DNA from 2 places in the Brucella sp. GW823-FHT04E01 genome. Region 1 is predicted to be linked to the other one. Evidence: riboswitches for the same ligand, from Rfam matches in the RefSeq annotation. Region 1 holds a riboswitch; the other holds the start of a gene.

Region 1 (7,759 bases):
GATTGAAATCAAAGAGCTTCGTTTGAGTGGGTGCTAACCAACAATCGTTGCCGGTTTCCACCAGAGTCGGTGACCCGGGGTGCCGAGGCCCTACTCGAATGGCACCCCGGCTAAATCAATCTGTCGAGCGCATGAGCGCGATCTTTCTGTAACGTCGTCTATCGACAGCCAGCGGGTGCTGTCGGCGTTACTCCCCTCTGTTTCATAAAATCAGCACCCGCGTCTCTAGCAACATTGTTCTATATTTTAGCAGTTCTTGATCCTAATCAAGGCGGGCAACCTTTACTCCGATTAGAGCAGGTCTAACCGGGAGTTTGCGATTCTGGATCGCTTCCCCCAATTCACCGGTTGCTAAATGAAAAGGTAGTTCCATATCATTCCCGAGAAGGTTCTGGCAGATGCCGGAGGCGGGGCGGTGGGGACAATCAAAACCCTTGCAGGCGGCGACTGCTTGCCGGTGCTTCGTTTGAAGACGGCGTTGTGACGACGATGGCAATGAGGGTGTTTCATTATGGCTTTCAACCGTAAGCAATGGATATTGGCTGGAGCGATTATCGTCCTTGCCGCAAGCGGGTACTATGCTTGGAAAACGCTGAATGGCGATGGGTTGCCGGACGGTATCGCCAAGGGCAATGGACGCATCGAGGCGGTTGAAATCGATATTTCGACGAAGAGCCCGGGACGCATTCGCGAAATCCTCGCAGATGAAGGGGATTTCGTTCAGGTAAATGATATTCTTGCACGTATGGATACGGATCAGCTGGAAAGCCAGCGCAAGCAAGCTGAGGCGCAATTGCGCCGGGCAGAGATCGGTATCGAGACAGCGCGCAGTCTTGTCACGCAGCGCGAAGCCGAACACACGGCTGCAGAAGCGACGGTGGCACAGCGCGAAGCGCAACTGGATGCCGCCCAGCGCCGTCTGGCCCGCTCCCAGCAATTGACGCAATCGCGCACGGTTTCCCAGCAAGTCCTGGACGATGACCGTGCAACTGCGCAGGGTGCAGAAGCTGCTGTCGGTGCAGCCAAGGCGCAACTTGCGGCCACCGAGGCCGCCATTGGGGCTGCCAAGGCACAGGTCGTGGATGCCGAAGCATCGGTTGAAGCCGCCAAGGCGGCAATCGCGAGCATTGAAGCCGATATCAACGACGCCACTTTGAGAGCGCCGAAGCCGGGACGTGTTCAATACCGCGTTGCCCAACCGGGTGAAGTGCTTTCCGCAGGTGGGAGGGTGCTCAATCTTGTAGACGTCAGCGACGTTTACATGACTTTCTTCCTGCCGACGGGGCAAGCCGGGCGGGTGGCCATGGGGGCCGACGCCCGGATTGTTCTCGATGCCGCGCCGCAATATGTCATTCCTGCAAAGATCAGCTTTGTGGCCGATGTGGCCCAATTTACGCCGAAGACCGTAGAAACGGAGGAAGAGCGCCAGAAGCTGATGTTCCGCGTGAAGGCTAAAATCCCGCAAGAACTGCTTCAAAAATATATCCAACAGGTGAAAACCGGATTGCCGGGCATGGCCTATGTCAAGCTTGACCCCAATGCCGAATGGCCGAAGAATCTCGCGGAAACCGTGAAATGAATGGTTCTACTGTCAAAGCTGGCGCCAATGACGACAGCTTTGTCGTCCGGGCGCAAGGCGTAGGGCTGTCCTATGGGAAGACGCGTGCTCTGCGCAACGTCAACGTTGATATTCCCGTCGGCTGCATGGTCGGTCTGATCGGACCTGATGGGGTCGGGAAATCAAGCCTGTTATCGTTGGTCGCCGGAGCGCGAACGATGCAACAGGGACGCATTGAGGTTCTCGGCGGTGATATTTCGGACAAGCGTCATCTTCAGTCTGCCTATCCCCGTATCGCCTATATGCCGCAGGGACTTGGGAAGAACCTCTATCCCACGCTTTCGGTGTTCGAGAATATCGACTTTTTCGGACGGCTGTTCGGGCATAATCGAAAAGAGCGTGAGCGTCGTATCGCCGATCTTCTGGCGCGCACGGGTATGTCGGCTTTCGCCGATCGTCCGGCTGGCAAACTATCGGGCGGCATGAAGCAGAAGACCAGCCTCTGCTGTTCGCTCATCCATGATCCCGATCTACTCATACTCGATGAGCCGACGACCGGTGTCGACCCCTTATCCCGGCGCCAGTTCTGGGAGCTGATTGATGATATCCGCAAGGATCGCCCCGGAATGAGCGTCATTGTCGCGACCGCTTATATGGAAGAAGCCGAGCGTTTCGACTGGCTGGTCGCGATGAATGATGGACAGATTCTGGCGACAGGTACACCGCAGGAATTGCTGCAGCGCACCAACACTCCAAATCTTGATGCGGCCTTCATTGCGCTCCTGCCGGAGGAATTGCGGAAAGGCCATCAGGATATCGAAATTCCGCACCGCGACTTCGGTGCGGATGCTGAAATCGCGATTGAGACAGAACACGTCACCGTTCGTTTTGGCAGCTTCACTGCGGTGAATAATGTAAGTTTTCGAATTCCGCGCGGTGAAATCTTCGGTTTTCTGGGTTCCAACGGTTGCGGCAAGACCACGACCATGAAGGTTCTGACCGGGCTGTTGCCTGCCAGCGACGGAACGGCGCGACTGTTCGGGCGAGAGGTCGATCCCAAGGATATCGATATACGCCGCCATGTCGGATATATGTCGCAAGCGTTTTCGCTTTATTCGGAGTTGACTGTTCGTCAGAATTTGGAACTCCACGCCAAATTGTTCGATATGGCGCCGGATCTGACCGAACGCCGTATCAAGGAATTGACCGAACGCTTTGATCTCATTGAGGTCATGGATTCCTTACCCGATGCCTTGCCGCTCGGTATCCGCCAGCGCCTGTCACTGGCTGTGGCTTTGATCCATTCACCTGATATTCTCATTCTCGATGAGCCGACATCGGGTGTGGACCCGGTCGCTCGTGATGCTTTCTGGCAAATCCTCGCTGATCTGTCGCGCAAGGACAATGTGACGATTTTCGTCTCTACCCATTTCATGAACGAAGCGGAGCTTTGCGACCGGATTTCGCTGATGCATGCGGGCAAGGTGCTGATCAGCGATACGCCGAAGGCGATTACCAAGAGTCGCAATGCTGAAACTCTGGAAGAAGCCTTCGTCGCATATCTGCAGGACGCTATTGGCGAGACAGAACAGTCAGCGCCATTGCCGGTAGCTATTTCAGATCAAATGGGAGAGGCAGGTGAAGCACATCCAAAGAAGGCTCCAGGCTGGTGGCCGGACCTGCGGCGAATGCTGGCGTACACACGACGTGAGGCTTTGGAACTGAAGCGTGATCCGATCCGCGCAACGCTGGCTATTCTGGGTAGCGTTATCCTGATGTTCGTTATTGGTTACGGTATTAACCTGGATGTCGAGGATTTGAAGTTTGCCGTGCTTGATCGTGACGATACGACGATCAGCCGCGATTACACGCAGCAGATTGCAGGCTCGCGATATTTTTCTGAACAGGTTCCCATAACCGATTATGACGATCTGGACCGACGAATGCGCGATGGCGAGATCAGTCTGGCTATCGAGATACCACCAAATTTCGGCGCAAATGTCATGCGCGGCCGCCCGGTGGAAGTTGCTGCCTGGATTGACGGTGCGATGCCCACTCGTGCCGAGACGATCAAAGGCTATGTTCAAGGCATGCACGCCAACTGGCTGACGCAAAAAGCCCGTGAGCTTTATGGCAATGCGGCGAATGTTGGCAGTTTCAATCTGGAGATACGCTACCGCTATAATCCGGATGTGCAAAGCCTCGTAGCTATGGTGCCGGCGGTGATTCCATTGCTGCTGCTCATGATCCCTTCGATGCTGGCGGTATTGAGCGTAGTTCGGGAAAAGGAACTGGGGTCGATCATCAATTTTTACGTGACGCCGGTGACGAAATTCGAGTTTCTGTTTGGCAAGCAGTTACCCTATATCGGGCTGGCATTTTTGAATTTCCTGATGCTGACAGCCTTTGCGGTGTTTATTTTCCAGGTGCCGTTCACAGGGAGTTTTCCGACTTATGCGCTGGCGGCGCTGCTCTATGTCACAATTGCGACCGGCATGGGGTTGGTGCTGTCCACCTTCATGAACAGCCAGATTGCAGCGATCTTCGGAACGGCACTTCTGACACTCATTCCGGCTGTGCAATATTCCGGTATCATTGACCCCGTATCGTCGCTGCAAGGTGCGGGCGCGTTCATCGGTAAAATCTATCCCGCGACTTATTTTGTGACCATTTCTCGCGGGGTTTTCTCCAAGGCACTGGGTTTTGCCGATCTGGCAGGTTCGTTTTTGCCGTTGTTGATCGCGGTGCCGGTTCTCATGGCGCTCGCTATCGTTCTTCTCAAGAAACAGGCGAGCTAAGATGCGGATATCTAACATATTCCAGCTTGGCGTGAAGGAACTGCGTGGTTTGGCTCGCGATCCGATGCTGCTGATCCTGATTGTCTATGCCTTTACGCTTGCGATCTATACGGCATCGAAAGCAATGCCCGAAACCCTCAACAATGCGGCGATAGCGATTGTCGACGAAGATCAGTCGCCGGTTTCGAGCCGGATCACGACGGCATTTTATCCGCCATATTTCGTGCCTCCGAAGCTGATTTCATCCTATGAAATGGATGTCCGGATGGATGAGGGGCTTGATACTTTCGCTCTGAATATACCGCCGAATTTCCAGCGTGATCTTCTGGCGGGTCGTTCGCCGACAATTCAGCTCAATGTCGATGCAACCCGAATGAGCCAGGCCTTTACGGGTGGCGGCTATGTGCAGTCGATTGTGTCGAGTGAGGTGGGCGAGTTTCTAAATCGCTATCGCGGTGGCGCACAAACGCCGGTTGAACTCAATCTCAGAGCGAGATTCAATCAGGATTTGAACAAGGGCTGGTTCGGCGCGATCAACAATGTGATTTCATCGGTTACGATGTTATCGATCATCCTGACGGGCGCGGCGCTCATTCGGGAACGCGAACACGGAACCATAGAACATCTATTGGTTATGCCCGTGACGCCGGTTGAAATCATGGTCAGCAAGATTTGGTCCATGGGGCTGGTCGTGCTGGTTGCCTCGGCATTTGCATTGGTTTTCGTGGTGCAGGGGCTGCTTGCCGTTCCTATCTATGGGTCGGTGTCGCTGTTTCTCGTTGGTGCAGCGCTCCAGCTTTTTGCGACGACCAGCCTTGGCATCTTTCTGGCAACTGCGGCTGGTTCGATGCCGCAGTTCGGAATGCTGCTCATGCTGGTGCTTCTGCCTTTGCAGGTGCTTTCGGGAGGGACAACACCTCGCGAAAGCATGCCTGAAATCATCCAGACAATCATGCTGGCAGCGCCGAATACGCATTTCGTCATATTGGCCCAATCGATCCTGTTTCGCGGAGCAGGGCTCGGTGTCGTCTGGCCGCAATTTCTGGCGCTGATCGTCATTGGCTCTGTGCTGTTCTACTTCGCGCTTCAGCGTTTCCGTGCGTTCCTGCGATAGGAAAATTCTTTAAAATCAGGAGGCTGAATCCATTCCTTGCCAATGTGATTCAGTTTTCTGTGCCGGATTGTGCTTTAGCGGAGTTGCGAATCCTTAACCATGTTGCTATCGCAATTCTCAGGAAACGGTTCCGCTGTTCAGGCGGATGAAAAGGGAACACGGTGAAGCCATTCTGGTTGATGCCGCGACTGCCCCCGCAACTGTAACCGGAGAGCTATCCTCCACAGCCGTGTGAGCGGTAAAAGCCACTGAAAGCATTAGGTGCGATCGGGAAGGCGGAGGGGAAGCGAAGACCCGGAAGTCAGGAGACCTGCCGTATCCGGTCACCCATGCATGGATACGGGGTGTGTCCAGGCGCGGCTGTCCGTGGCGGTGACATTGTTGAAATGTTGCCGTCGGGAAGAAGGGCCTTCAGTGCCACGATCACTTCAACCTGCGGTGCGAGGAAAAGCCGGTATCGTTCTTCGGTTCGGCGGGTTGAGGGAAAAATGCATCTTTTGAAATCATCTGTTTTATTGGTATCGGCCAGCGTTCTTGCGCTGCCGTCCACGACGCTTGCTCAAAGTCTGCCGAACGGTGCTGACAGTGTCGTCCTCGATACAATCGTGGTTACGCCATTGCGCCGCGCGTCTTCGCTGCAGCGCTCGACCTCATCTGTAACGGTTATCGATTCAGCGGATATCGAACGGTCGGCTGCTCCCGATCTCCAATCGTTGCTGAAGTCCTATAGCGGTATCTCCATAAAGACGAACGGCGGGCAGGGCTCGTCGTCGGACATTTACATGCGTGGCATGTCTTCCAAGCAGACGGTTGTTCTCATCAATGGTGTGCGCACAGCGTCGGCGACAACCGGAGCAACTGCGCTTGCGAACATTCCTCTGAGTTCCATCGACCGTGTTGAAATTGCCAAGGGTTCTCATTCTGCGCAATACGGTGCCGATGCCATGGGCGGGGTGATCAATATCATCACCAAGCAAGGCGGAGCCTGCGGTGAGCGCTCGTGGTGCGGCAGTCTTTCTACCGGTGTCAGCCATCCATGGGGTGGATATGCTTCCGGGACCATACAGGGAAGAAGCAACGACGGTGTCGACTATGCCTTTGGTGCGGCCATAACCGGCACGCAAGGATATGACTTCACCACATCGGATGCCTATGGCCATGAACCAGATCGCGATGGATTCTTGCAGGGCTCGTTCAACTTTGCCCTGTCGAAGGATTTCGACTGGGGTAAAATTTATGCGGACGGTCTCCTCAGCCGAGGGCGCAATCAGTATGATGCCAAGGCACCGTCACCGAACCAGGCCGATAGTACCGCATTTACGGGCAAGATCGGAACACGCATTGATCATACGGCGGATTGGTCATCCACGCTGGAATTCAGCACCGGTATCGACAACAGCCGTAACTTCCGAAAAGACGTGAGCGGTTCGGACCGGTTTGAAACCAAGCGTTATGGCGTTTTTGCCTCGACCGAGAAGAGTTTCGACACCGGCACGGTTAACCACACCGTGACCGCCGGTGTGGAAGCCTATCGCGAGGAGATCAACACCACCGTTGCTTATGATGAAACCAGCCGCGATCTGGCTGCTGTATTTGGTCAGTATTCGCTGGAGTATGAGGCGCTGCGCTTCGATGGCGGGCTGCGTTACGACCATAATGGGCAGTTCGGCGATGTCGTGACCTACAATCTCGGTACGAGTTATGAAGTTCTGCCGGACCTTGTTTTGCGGTCATCCTATGCCACGGGTTTTCGGGCGCCGACTTTCAACGAGCTTTATTATCCGGGCTTCGCCAATCCTGATTTGCAGCCGGAAAAGTCCCGATCATATGAAATCGGCTTGAACTGGCAGGCTACGGCTTCGACAAGCCTTGATATGGCTTTCTACCAGACATGGTTGCGCGATGCGATCATGAGCACCGCACCATCCTATCTGCCTTATAATGTTGCCAGCGCGAAGGTTACGGGTTTCGAAGCCACATTGGCGCATCGTTTTGATGATCGCTGGGGCGTCAAAGGTTCTATCGACCTGAAGCAGCCAATCGATGACGATACGGATAAGGATCTTCCTTATCGCGAACGTTTCAAGGCTGCGGCTGAGGTCAATTTCACGCCGATTGAAAAGCTCGATCTGACCGCAAGGCTGATCTATGGCGGTTCGCGTTATGCAGATGCTGCAAATAGCAAGAAACTCGGAGATTATGTGACGGCTGATTTTGTGGCGCTCTATTCCATCGACAAGCAATCGCAGTTGAAGTTCTCGGTCGAGAATATTTTTGACAAGGACTATC
Region 2 (7,759 bases), on a different contig from region 1:
TGCCGGGAGGTGTGGAGGGCGCGGCAAATGCCTCGCTCTGGCTGTCGGTGATATTCGCACTCGCGCCAGCAGTTGCCGTGGCGGTCGCATTCAAGGTTATCCGTATCACCGGCGGAAAGGGTTGACCAATGCCGCGTTTCATCGCCAACATCCTCGATTCCCATGCCAGCCTTTTGCTGGCGCGGGTGGTCCTTACCTTCATTTTCTGGTCGAGTGGGTTGGCCAAGCTCTTCAACTTCGGCGCCAATGCTGCGGAAATGGAAAGCTTTGGTCTTCATCCGGGCTGGCTGTTCAACAGCGCAACCCTGCTTTTGCAGATTGTCGGATCGCTGATGATCATCTTCAATCGCGGAATCTGGTTGGCTTGTGGTGCTCTTGCCGTCTTTACGATCCTGACCATTCCTGTTGCCCACCCGTTCTGGGCAAAGGAAGGAGAAGAAGCTTTCCGGGATATGACGGTGGCGCTGGAGCACATATCGCTGATCGGTGGTCTCGCTCTTGCTGCTATTCTATCGCGCAAGGTCTAAACCACTGGACGCATTGATTGCCCTGCCTGTACCTTGCCTGTCGTCGGATCGATAGGCAGGGGAGGGCCGGGCATGGACGTGACGATCATAACAGGAGCATCGGATGGTATCGGCGCTGAAACCGCACGGCAGATTGCCCGGCGTGACCGTGCCAATGCTGCTCTGGTGCTTGCTGCGCGCAATGTTGAAAAGCTGGAAAATCTGGCCACAGAGTTGCGGCAACTGGGCAGTTCGGTTCTCGTGGTACCAACCGATGTGAAAGATCGTACAGCCTGTATCGATCTTATCAGTAAAACCGTTTCCGCTTTCGGTCGTATCGACACTTTGATCGTGAATGCAGGCATGTCGGCCCACGCCAATTTTGCTGAGATCAAACCAGATGATCTCAACTGGATGCATGATCTGATGGAGTTGAATTACTGGGGTAGCGTCTGGCCCATTCATGCAGCACTTCCGTATCTTGCCGCTAGCAAGGGACGGATCGTGGCTGTGTCTTCTGTTGCCGGATTGATCGGTGTGCCGGGGCGCACTGCCTATAGCGGAACGAAGTTCGCTCTTTCGGGTTTCTGCGAGGCGCTTCGCGCGGAACTGGAACCAAGCGGCATATCCATTACCATCGTCTATCCGGGCGTTGTCAAAACCGACATTCGCAAGGTGGGTTACAGCGCAAGCGGCGGCGTGCTGGGAACAAGTGGTGTGCGCGAAGATGACATGATGCCCGTCGAGGAAGCTGTGCGGCTGATGCTGGAAGGCGTGCAGGCTCGCAAGCGTGAAGTGTTGATGACCCGCCAGATGCGATTTGGGCGCTGGTTGAAACTGATTGCCCCCGCAATGGTGGATCGCATGGCCCTCAAGGCTATCAAACCGGAGTTCAGACCGAAACCGATTAAGCCAGCTGGGTAAAGAACGCTTCGTTCATTCTACGCTTTGCGGCCAACTATCTATTGACGAGTTTTTAACTTCGACTACTATATATAGTGTTCTAGGTTCTTTCGATTCGTTGGGTCGAAAGCTAAGACGGGAATCCGGTGCGTTTCATCCATGATGGATGCGGCAATGCCGGAGCTGCCCCCGCAACTGTAAGCGGAGAGTTCTGTCCATCACGTCACTGGCTTTGGCTGGGAAGGCGGACAGAATGTTGATCCGAGAGCCAGGAGACCTGCCTTGAACGAGTACGTCCACGGGCGGGGTGTCCGGTTGGCGCGCAATCTTGTGTGGCAAATCGTTGCCTTACGGGTTGCTGCCCCGAACTTCCCGCTCATAGCTTCGGGGTGAAGTCCATGTCCAGTTTATTCAGTTTCGGTTCCGATCCTCCCTTCGAGGCATAGTTTGTGTGGTCAGGCTGCTTGTTCGTGCGGCTGGCCGATCCCGTATCTCATGTCTTTCGACGCGCATTTTGCGATGCGCGAACGGCTCTTTGCGTCTCCTATCGAGAGTATTCCAGTTTAAACCGGACCGTTGGAAATGCTCTATCTCTTTGTTTTTACGCATGTCTTAACCCCAAAACCGGTTCCCACTTTTGGGAGACATGCTCCAGTGAGGAAAAAATGAACGTCACCGTTTACAGCAAACCCGCCTGTGTCCAGTGCACGGCCACCACGCGCGCCCTCGACCGCCAGGGTATCGAATATGAAGTCATCGATATCTCTGCCGATGCCGATGCTTTCCATCTCGTTCAAGACATGGGTTATCGCCAGGTGCCGGTGGTTGTGGCAGGTGAATCCCATTGGGCGGGCTTCCGGCCCGATATGATCAGCGCTCTCGCCTGAGGGCTATGGTCACATGAGCCTGATCGTCTATTTCTCCAGCCGGTCGGAAAATACACACCGGTTTGTCGAGCGGCTTGGAATGCGGTCGAACCGTATCCCGATGGACGGTTCAGGCGGATTGCAGGTGCGCGAGCCATTCGTGATCGTGACGCCCACATATGGTGGCGGCGGCTCCAAGGGCGCTGTCCCCAAGCCTGTGATCCGCTTTCTCAACGATGAGAGCAACCGCTCTTTCATCCGCGGCGTGATTGCCGCGGGAAACAGCAATTTCGGCGAGGCTTTCTGTATCGCCGGCAACATTATCTCCGCCAAATGTCAGGTTCCCTATCTCTACCGCTTCGAGCTTCTGGGAACCGATAAGGACATTGGCAATGTCAAAAACGGGATGGAACGATTTTGGACACGGCAGACACGACCTTGATCCGAGAGCGCGAGGCACAGCCAGTGGCGCAGGATGCGCCTCAAGCTGTAACTTCCAACAGCAGTAAACCGTCAAAATCTTTGGATGGGCTGGATTATCACGCGCTCAACGCGATGCTGAACCTTTACGATGACGAGGGAAAAATCCAGCTTGACCGTGACCGGCAGGCTGCGCGCCAATATTTCCTCCAGCACGTGAACCAGAACACGGTCTTTTTCCATAACTTGCGGGAAAAGATCGATTATCTGGTGACCGAAGGCTATTACGAGCAAGAGGTACTGGATCAGTATTCCTTCAATTTCGTGCGCGATCTTTTCGACGAAGCCTATGCGAAGAAATTCCGGTTTCCGACCTTTCTCGGCGCGTTCAAATATTACACCAGCTATACGCTGAAAACCTTCGATGGAAAGCGCTATCTGGAGCGCTATGAAGACCGTGTCTGCATGGTAGCGCTGACGCTGGCGCGCGGCAATGAACAGCTGGCACGCAATCTGATGAAGGAGATCATTGCAGGCCGCTACCAGCCTGCGACGCCGACTTTCCTCAATGCAGGCAAGAAGCAGCGCGGCGAGCTCGTTTCCTGTTTTCTGCTGCGGGTTGAAGACAATATGGAGTCCATCGGGCGCTCGATCAATTCGGCGTTGCAATTGTCGAAGCGGGGCGGCGGGGTGGCCTTGAGCCTTACCAATATTCGCGAGGCGGGCGCACCTATCAAGCAGATTCAGAACCAATCATCCGGTATCATTCCGGTGATGAAGCTTCTTGAGGATTCCTTTTCCTACGCCAATCAGCTGGGTGCGCGACAAGGAGCGGGTGCTGTTTACTTGCACGCCCATCACCCGGATATCATGCGCTTTCTGGATACGAAGCGCGAAAACGCCGACGAGAAAATCCGCATTAAAACCTTGTCGCTTGGTGTGGTCATTCCAGACATTACCTTCGAACTCGCAAAGAATAACGAGGATATGTACCTCTTCTCGCCCTATGATGTGGAGCGGGTTTACGGCGTGCCACTGACCGAGATTTCAGTTACCGAAAAATATCGGGAAATGGTCGACGATGCGCGTATTGCCAAGAAGAAGATCAATGCACGCGAGTTCTTTCAGGTGCTGGCGGAAATCCAGTTCGAGTCCGGTTATCCCTATATCATGTTCGAGGACACGGTGAACCGCGCCAATCCGATTGACGGGCGCATCACCATGAGCAATCTCTGTTCGGAAATCCTCCAGGTGAGTGAGGCGAGCATCTTCGGCGAAGACCTTTCCTATGATCATCTCGGCAAGGATATTTCGTGCAATCTGGGTTCGCTCAACATTGCATCGGCAATGGACTCCTCCGATTTCGGCAAGACCATCGAAACCTCCATCCGCGCTCTGACAGCAGTTTCCGATATGAGCCAAATCGGTTCCGTGCCGTCGGTCGCCCGAGGTAATGATGAAAGCCATGCCATCGGTCTCGGCCAGATGAATCTGCATGGTTATCTCGCCCGCGAGCGGATTTATTACGGCTCGGAGGAGGGCGTCGATTTCACGAATATCTATTTCTATACGGTTACCTATCACGCGATCCGCGCATCGAACCTGATTGCAGTGGAAACGGGCAAGTCCTTTAAAGGTTTCGAGAAATCCAAATACGCAACAGGTGAATATTTCGACAAATATACCGAGCAGCTTTGGGAACCGGCGACGGAAAAGGTTCGAGAAATTTTCGAAAAGGCTGGCACTGCGATTCCGACGCAGGATGACTGGCGCGATCTGAAAAATGCGGTGATGGAGGGCGGGCTTTATAACCAGAACCTTCAGGCCGTGCCGCCGACAGGCTCGATTTCCTACATCAATCATTCGACGTCCTCGATTCATCCGATCGTGTCGAAGATTGAGATCCGCAAGGAGGGCAAGATCGGTCGCGTCTACTATCCGGCAGCGTTCATGACCAATGACAATCTCGATTACTATCAGGACGCCTATGAGATCGGGCCGGAAAAGATCATCGACACTTACGCGGCAGCAACACAGCACGTCGATCAGGGCCTATCTTTGACATTGTTCTTCCGCGATACCGCAACGACACGCGATATCAACCGCGCACAGATCTACGCGTGGAAGAAGGGCATCAAGACCATCTACTACATTCGCCTGCGCCAGATGGCGCTCTCCGGCACGGAAGTGCAGGGTTGCGTTTCCTGCGCCCTCTGACCACTGGTGATGACCAATGAATATTCAAGTGAAAACCAAGAACCCGAAACCCGCCGCAGTGCGTGCGATCAACTGGAACCGGATCGAAGATGAGAAAGACCTTGAGGTCTGGAACCGTCTGACCGGCAATTTCTGGCTGCCGGAAAAGGTGCCGCTTTCGAACGATATTCAGTCGTGGGAAACGCTGAAACCGCAGGAAAAGCAACTGACGATCCGCGTTTTCACCGGGCTGACACTTCTCGATACGATCCAGAACGCAGTCGGTGCCGTGAAGCTGATGGATGATGCAGCGACGCCGCATGAAGAAGCGGTGCTGTCCAACATCTCCTTCATGGAAGCGGTTCATGCACGATCCTATTCGTCGATATTCTCGACTTTGTGCCTGACGCCGGATGTTGACGATGCCTATCGTTGGTCCGAGGAAAACGAATTCCTGCAGCGCAAGTCCGTTCTGATCCTGGACCAGTATCGCGCGGATGATCCGCTGAAAAGGAAAATCGCCAGCGTTTTCCTGGAGAGCTTTCTGTTCTATTCCGGCTTCTATCTGCCCATGTACTGGTCGAGCCGGGCAAAGCTGACCAATACAGCCGATCTTATCCGGCTCATCATCCGTGATGAGGCTGTGCATGGCTATTACATCGGTTACAAATTCCAGCGCGGACTGGAACGCTTGAACGAAGAGCAAAAGCAGGCAATCAAGGATTTTGCCTTCGAGCTTCTGCTGGAACTTTACGACAATGAGGTTCGCTACACGGAAGCGCTCTATGATGGCGTTGGCCTGACTGAAGACGTCAAGAAATTCCTGCATTACAACGCCAACAAGGCTCTCATGAACCTCGGCTATGAGGCACTCTTCCCGGCTGAAGCGTGCAAGGTCAACCCGGCGATCCTGTCCGCTCTTTCGCCGAATGCAGACGAAAACCACGACTTTTTCTCCGGTTCCGGCTCTTCTTACGTCATCGGCAAGGCGGTCGCGACTGAGGATGAAGACTGGAGTTTCTGATGGCATCTCGGCGCCGCGTAACACCGGTGCCGAAGTTTTCTGTTCTGGAGATGACGTTGACGTTGCGGTCTTGTTTTGCGACACATGAATGATGCAGACCGCTATCACAATCGATCAGGACTATCTCGTAACACGGCTCAAGGCGCTTCTCGCCATACCGAGCCCGACCGGGTTTACCGACGAAGCCGTGCGTTATGTTGCGCGTGAGCTGGAGCATCTGGGGCTTGAGGTTATGCTGACGCGCCGGGGGGCTATTCGCGCGCGCAGGGTGGGCCTGACGGAGAGACCGGCGCGCGGTATCGTATCGCATGTCGATACACTCGGCGCACAGGTAAAATATCTGAAGGAAAACGGACGACTGGAACTGGTTTCCATCGGTAACTGGTCAGCGCGTTTCGCCGAAGGTGCCCGCGTTTCCATCTTTTCGTCCAAAGGAATTTATCGCGGTTCGATCCTGCCGTTGAAAGCTTCCGGCCATACATTCAATGACGAAGTCGATACGCAGCCGGTCGGCTGGCCTTATGTCGAACTCCGCGTCGATGCGCTCGCCAGAAATCGTGATGATCTGCTGCAGCTCGGTATCGATGTCGGTGACATAGTTGCTGTCGATCCCGCGCCCGAATTCATCGATAATGGCTTTATCGTCTCGCGTCACCTTGATGACAAGGCAGGCGTTGCAATCATGCTTGCGGCCCTCGAAGCGATGCAGAGAGCCAATGTGGAAACGCCGGTCGACAGCTATTGGCTGTTCACCATCGGCGAGGAAGTTGGAGTGGGGGCCTCTGCGGTCGTTGTGCCGGATATTGCCTCGCTGGTCGCCATCGATAATGGCACGACTGCGCCGGGCCAGAATTCATCCGAGTTCGGTGTCACGCTTGCCATGGCGGACCAGACCGGACCGTTCGATTACCATCTGACGAAGAAACTTTACGAGCTTTGCGGAGAGCATGACATTCAGGTCCAGAAGGATGTGTTCCGTTATTATCGTTCTGATGCCGCGTCTGCGGTTGAGGCCGGGCATGATGTGCGCACGGCTTTGCTGACCTTCGGTGTCGATGCCTCGCATGGTTATGAGCGCATTCATCTAAGCGCTCTGACTTCCATTGCAAAACTTGCAGTTCATTATGCAATGAGCGAAGTCGAGATCAAACGCGATGCCGAGGAAACCGCCAAGGGCCTCAAGGGTTTCACGCATCAGAAATCGACCAAGGCAGAGCAGGATTTGAGACCCGAGGATACGCCTGCGGAATAGGCTCTGAACTTTCTGAAATCGCGAGCGGGCTCAGGCCCGCTTTTTTTGTCTCGCAAAAATTAATTATGATAATTCATTGATGATATTTGATTTATGCCTATAAATTAGAGTCTGACGGATTTGACAAATGAAGGGGAACCCCATGAGAAGGTTATTCCGTGCCGTCCTGACTACTATGGCGCTTTCGGTCGCCGGGGCGGGCACAGTTGCGCTGGCCCAAACGCCGCCCAATGTGCTGATTGTCGGGCAGATTGCAGAGCCGCAATCGCTCGATCCGCATACAGTCACGGCCACCAATGATTTCCGCATCCTCGTCAATATTTATGACGGCCTTGTGCGCTACAAGGACGGAACGCTGGAAGTAGAACCGGCACTGGCGGAAAGCTGGACGATTTCGGACGACGGCAAGACCTATACGTTCAAGCTGCGTCAAGGCGTGAGGTTCCATGACGGTTCGGATTTCAATGCCGAAGCGGTCAAGTTCAACTTCGACAGAATGCTAAAGGAAGACCATCCCTTCTATAACACCGGCCCATTTCCGCTTTCGTTCAATTTCTCGTCCATCGATGCAGTCAATGTGCTCGATGAACAC

Evidence for each region. Region 1 has a riboswitch for cobalamin ahead of AC1RHM_RS03175 (TonB-dependent receptor domain-containing protein). Riboswitches for the same ligand answer to the same signal wherever they lie in the genome.
Region 2: linked by a shared signal. The riboswitch ahead of nrdH (glutaredoxin-like protein NrdH) and the one ahead of AC1RHM_RS03175 (TonB-dependent receptor domain-containing protein) in region 1 are both predicted to bind cobalamin.

What each region holds. Positions count from the first base shown of each region.
Region 1 is NZ_JBXAIK010000001.1:619,912-627,670, reverse strand. Features, by position in the region: gene AC1RHM_RS03190 (HlyD family secretion protein) at 512-1,579, shown strand; gene rbbA (ribosome-associated ATPase/putative transporter RbbA) at 1,576-4,356, shown strand; gene AC1RHM_RS03180 (ABC transporter permease) at 4,358-5,470, shown strand; cobalamin riboswitch at 5,579-5,802, shown strand; gene AC1RHM_RS03175 (TonB-dependent receptor domain-containing protein) at 5,959-7,759, shown strand, end outside.
Region 2 is NZ_JBXAIK010000002.1:857,927-865,685, forward strand. Features, by position in the region: gene AC1RHM_RS09385 (MFS transporter) at 1-125, shown strand, start outside; gene AC1RHM_RS09390 (DoxX family protein) at 129-527, shown strand; gene AC1RHM_RS09395 (SDR family oxidoreductase) at 600-1,430, shown strand; cobalamin riboswitch at 1,495-1,708, shown strand; gene nrdH (glutaredoxin-like protein NrdH) at 2,075-2,296, shown strand; gene nrdI (class Ib ribonucleoside-diphosphate reductase assembly flavoprotein NrdI) at 2,310-2,717, shown strand; gene nrdE (class 1b ribonucleoside-diphosphate reductase subunit alpha) at 2,693-4,912, shown strand; gene nrdF (class 1b ribonucleoside-diphosphate reductase subunit beta) at 4,929-5,915, shown strand; gene AC1RHM_RS09420 (osmoprotectant NAGGN system M42 family peptidase) at 6,007-7,167, shown strand; gene AC1RHM_RS09425 (ABC transporter substrate-binding protein) at 7,310-7,759, shown strand, end outside.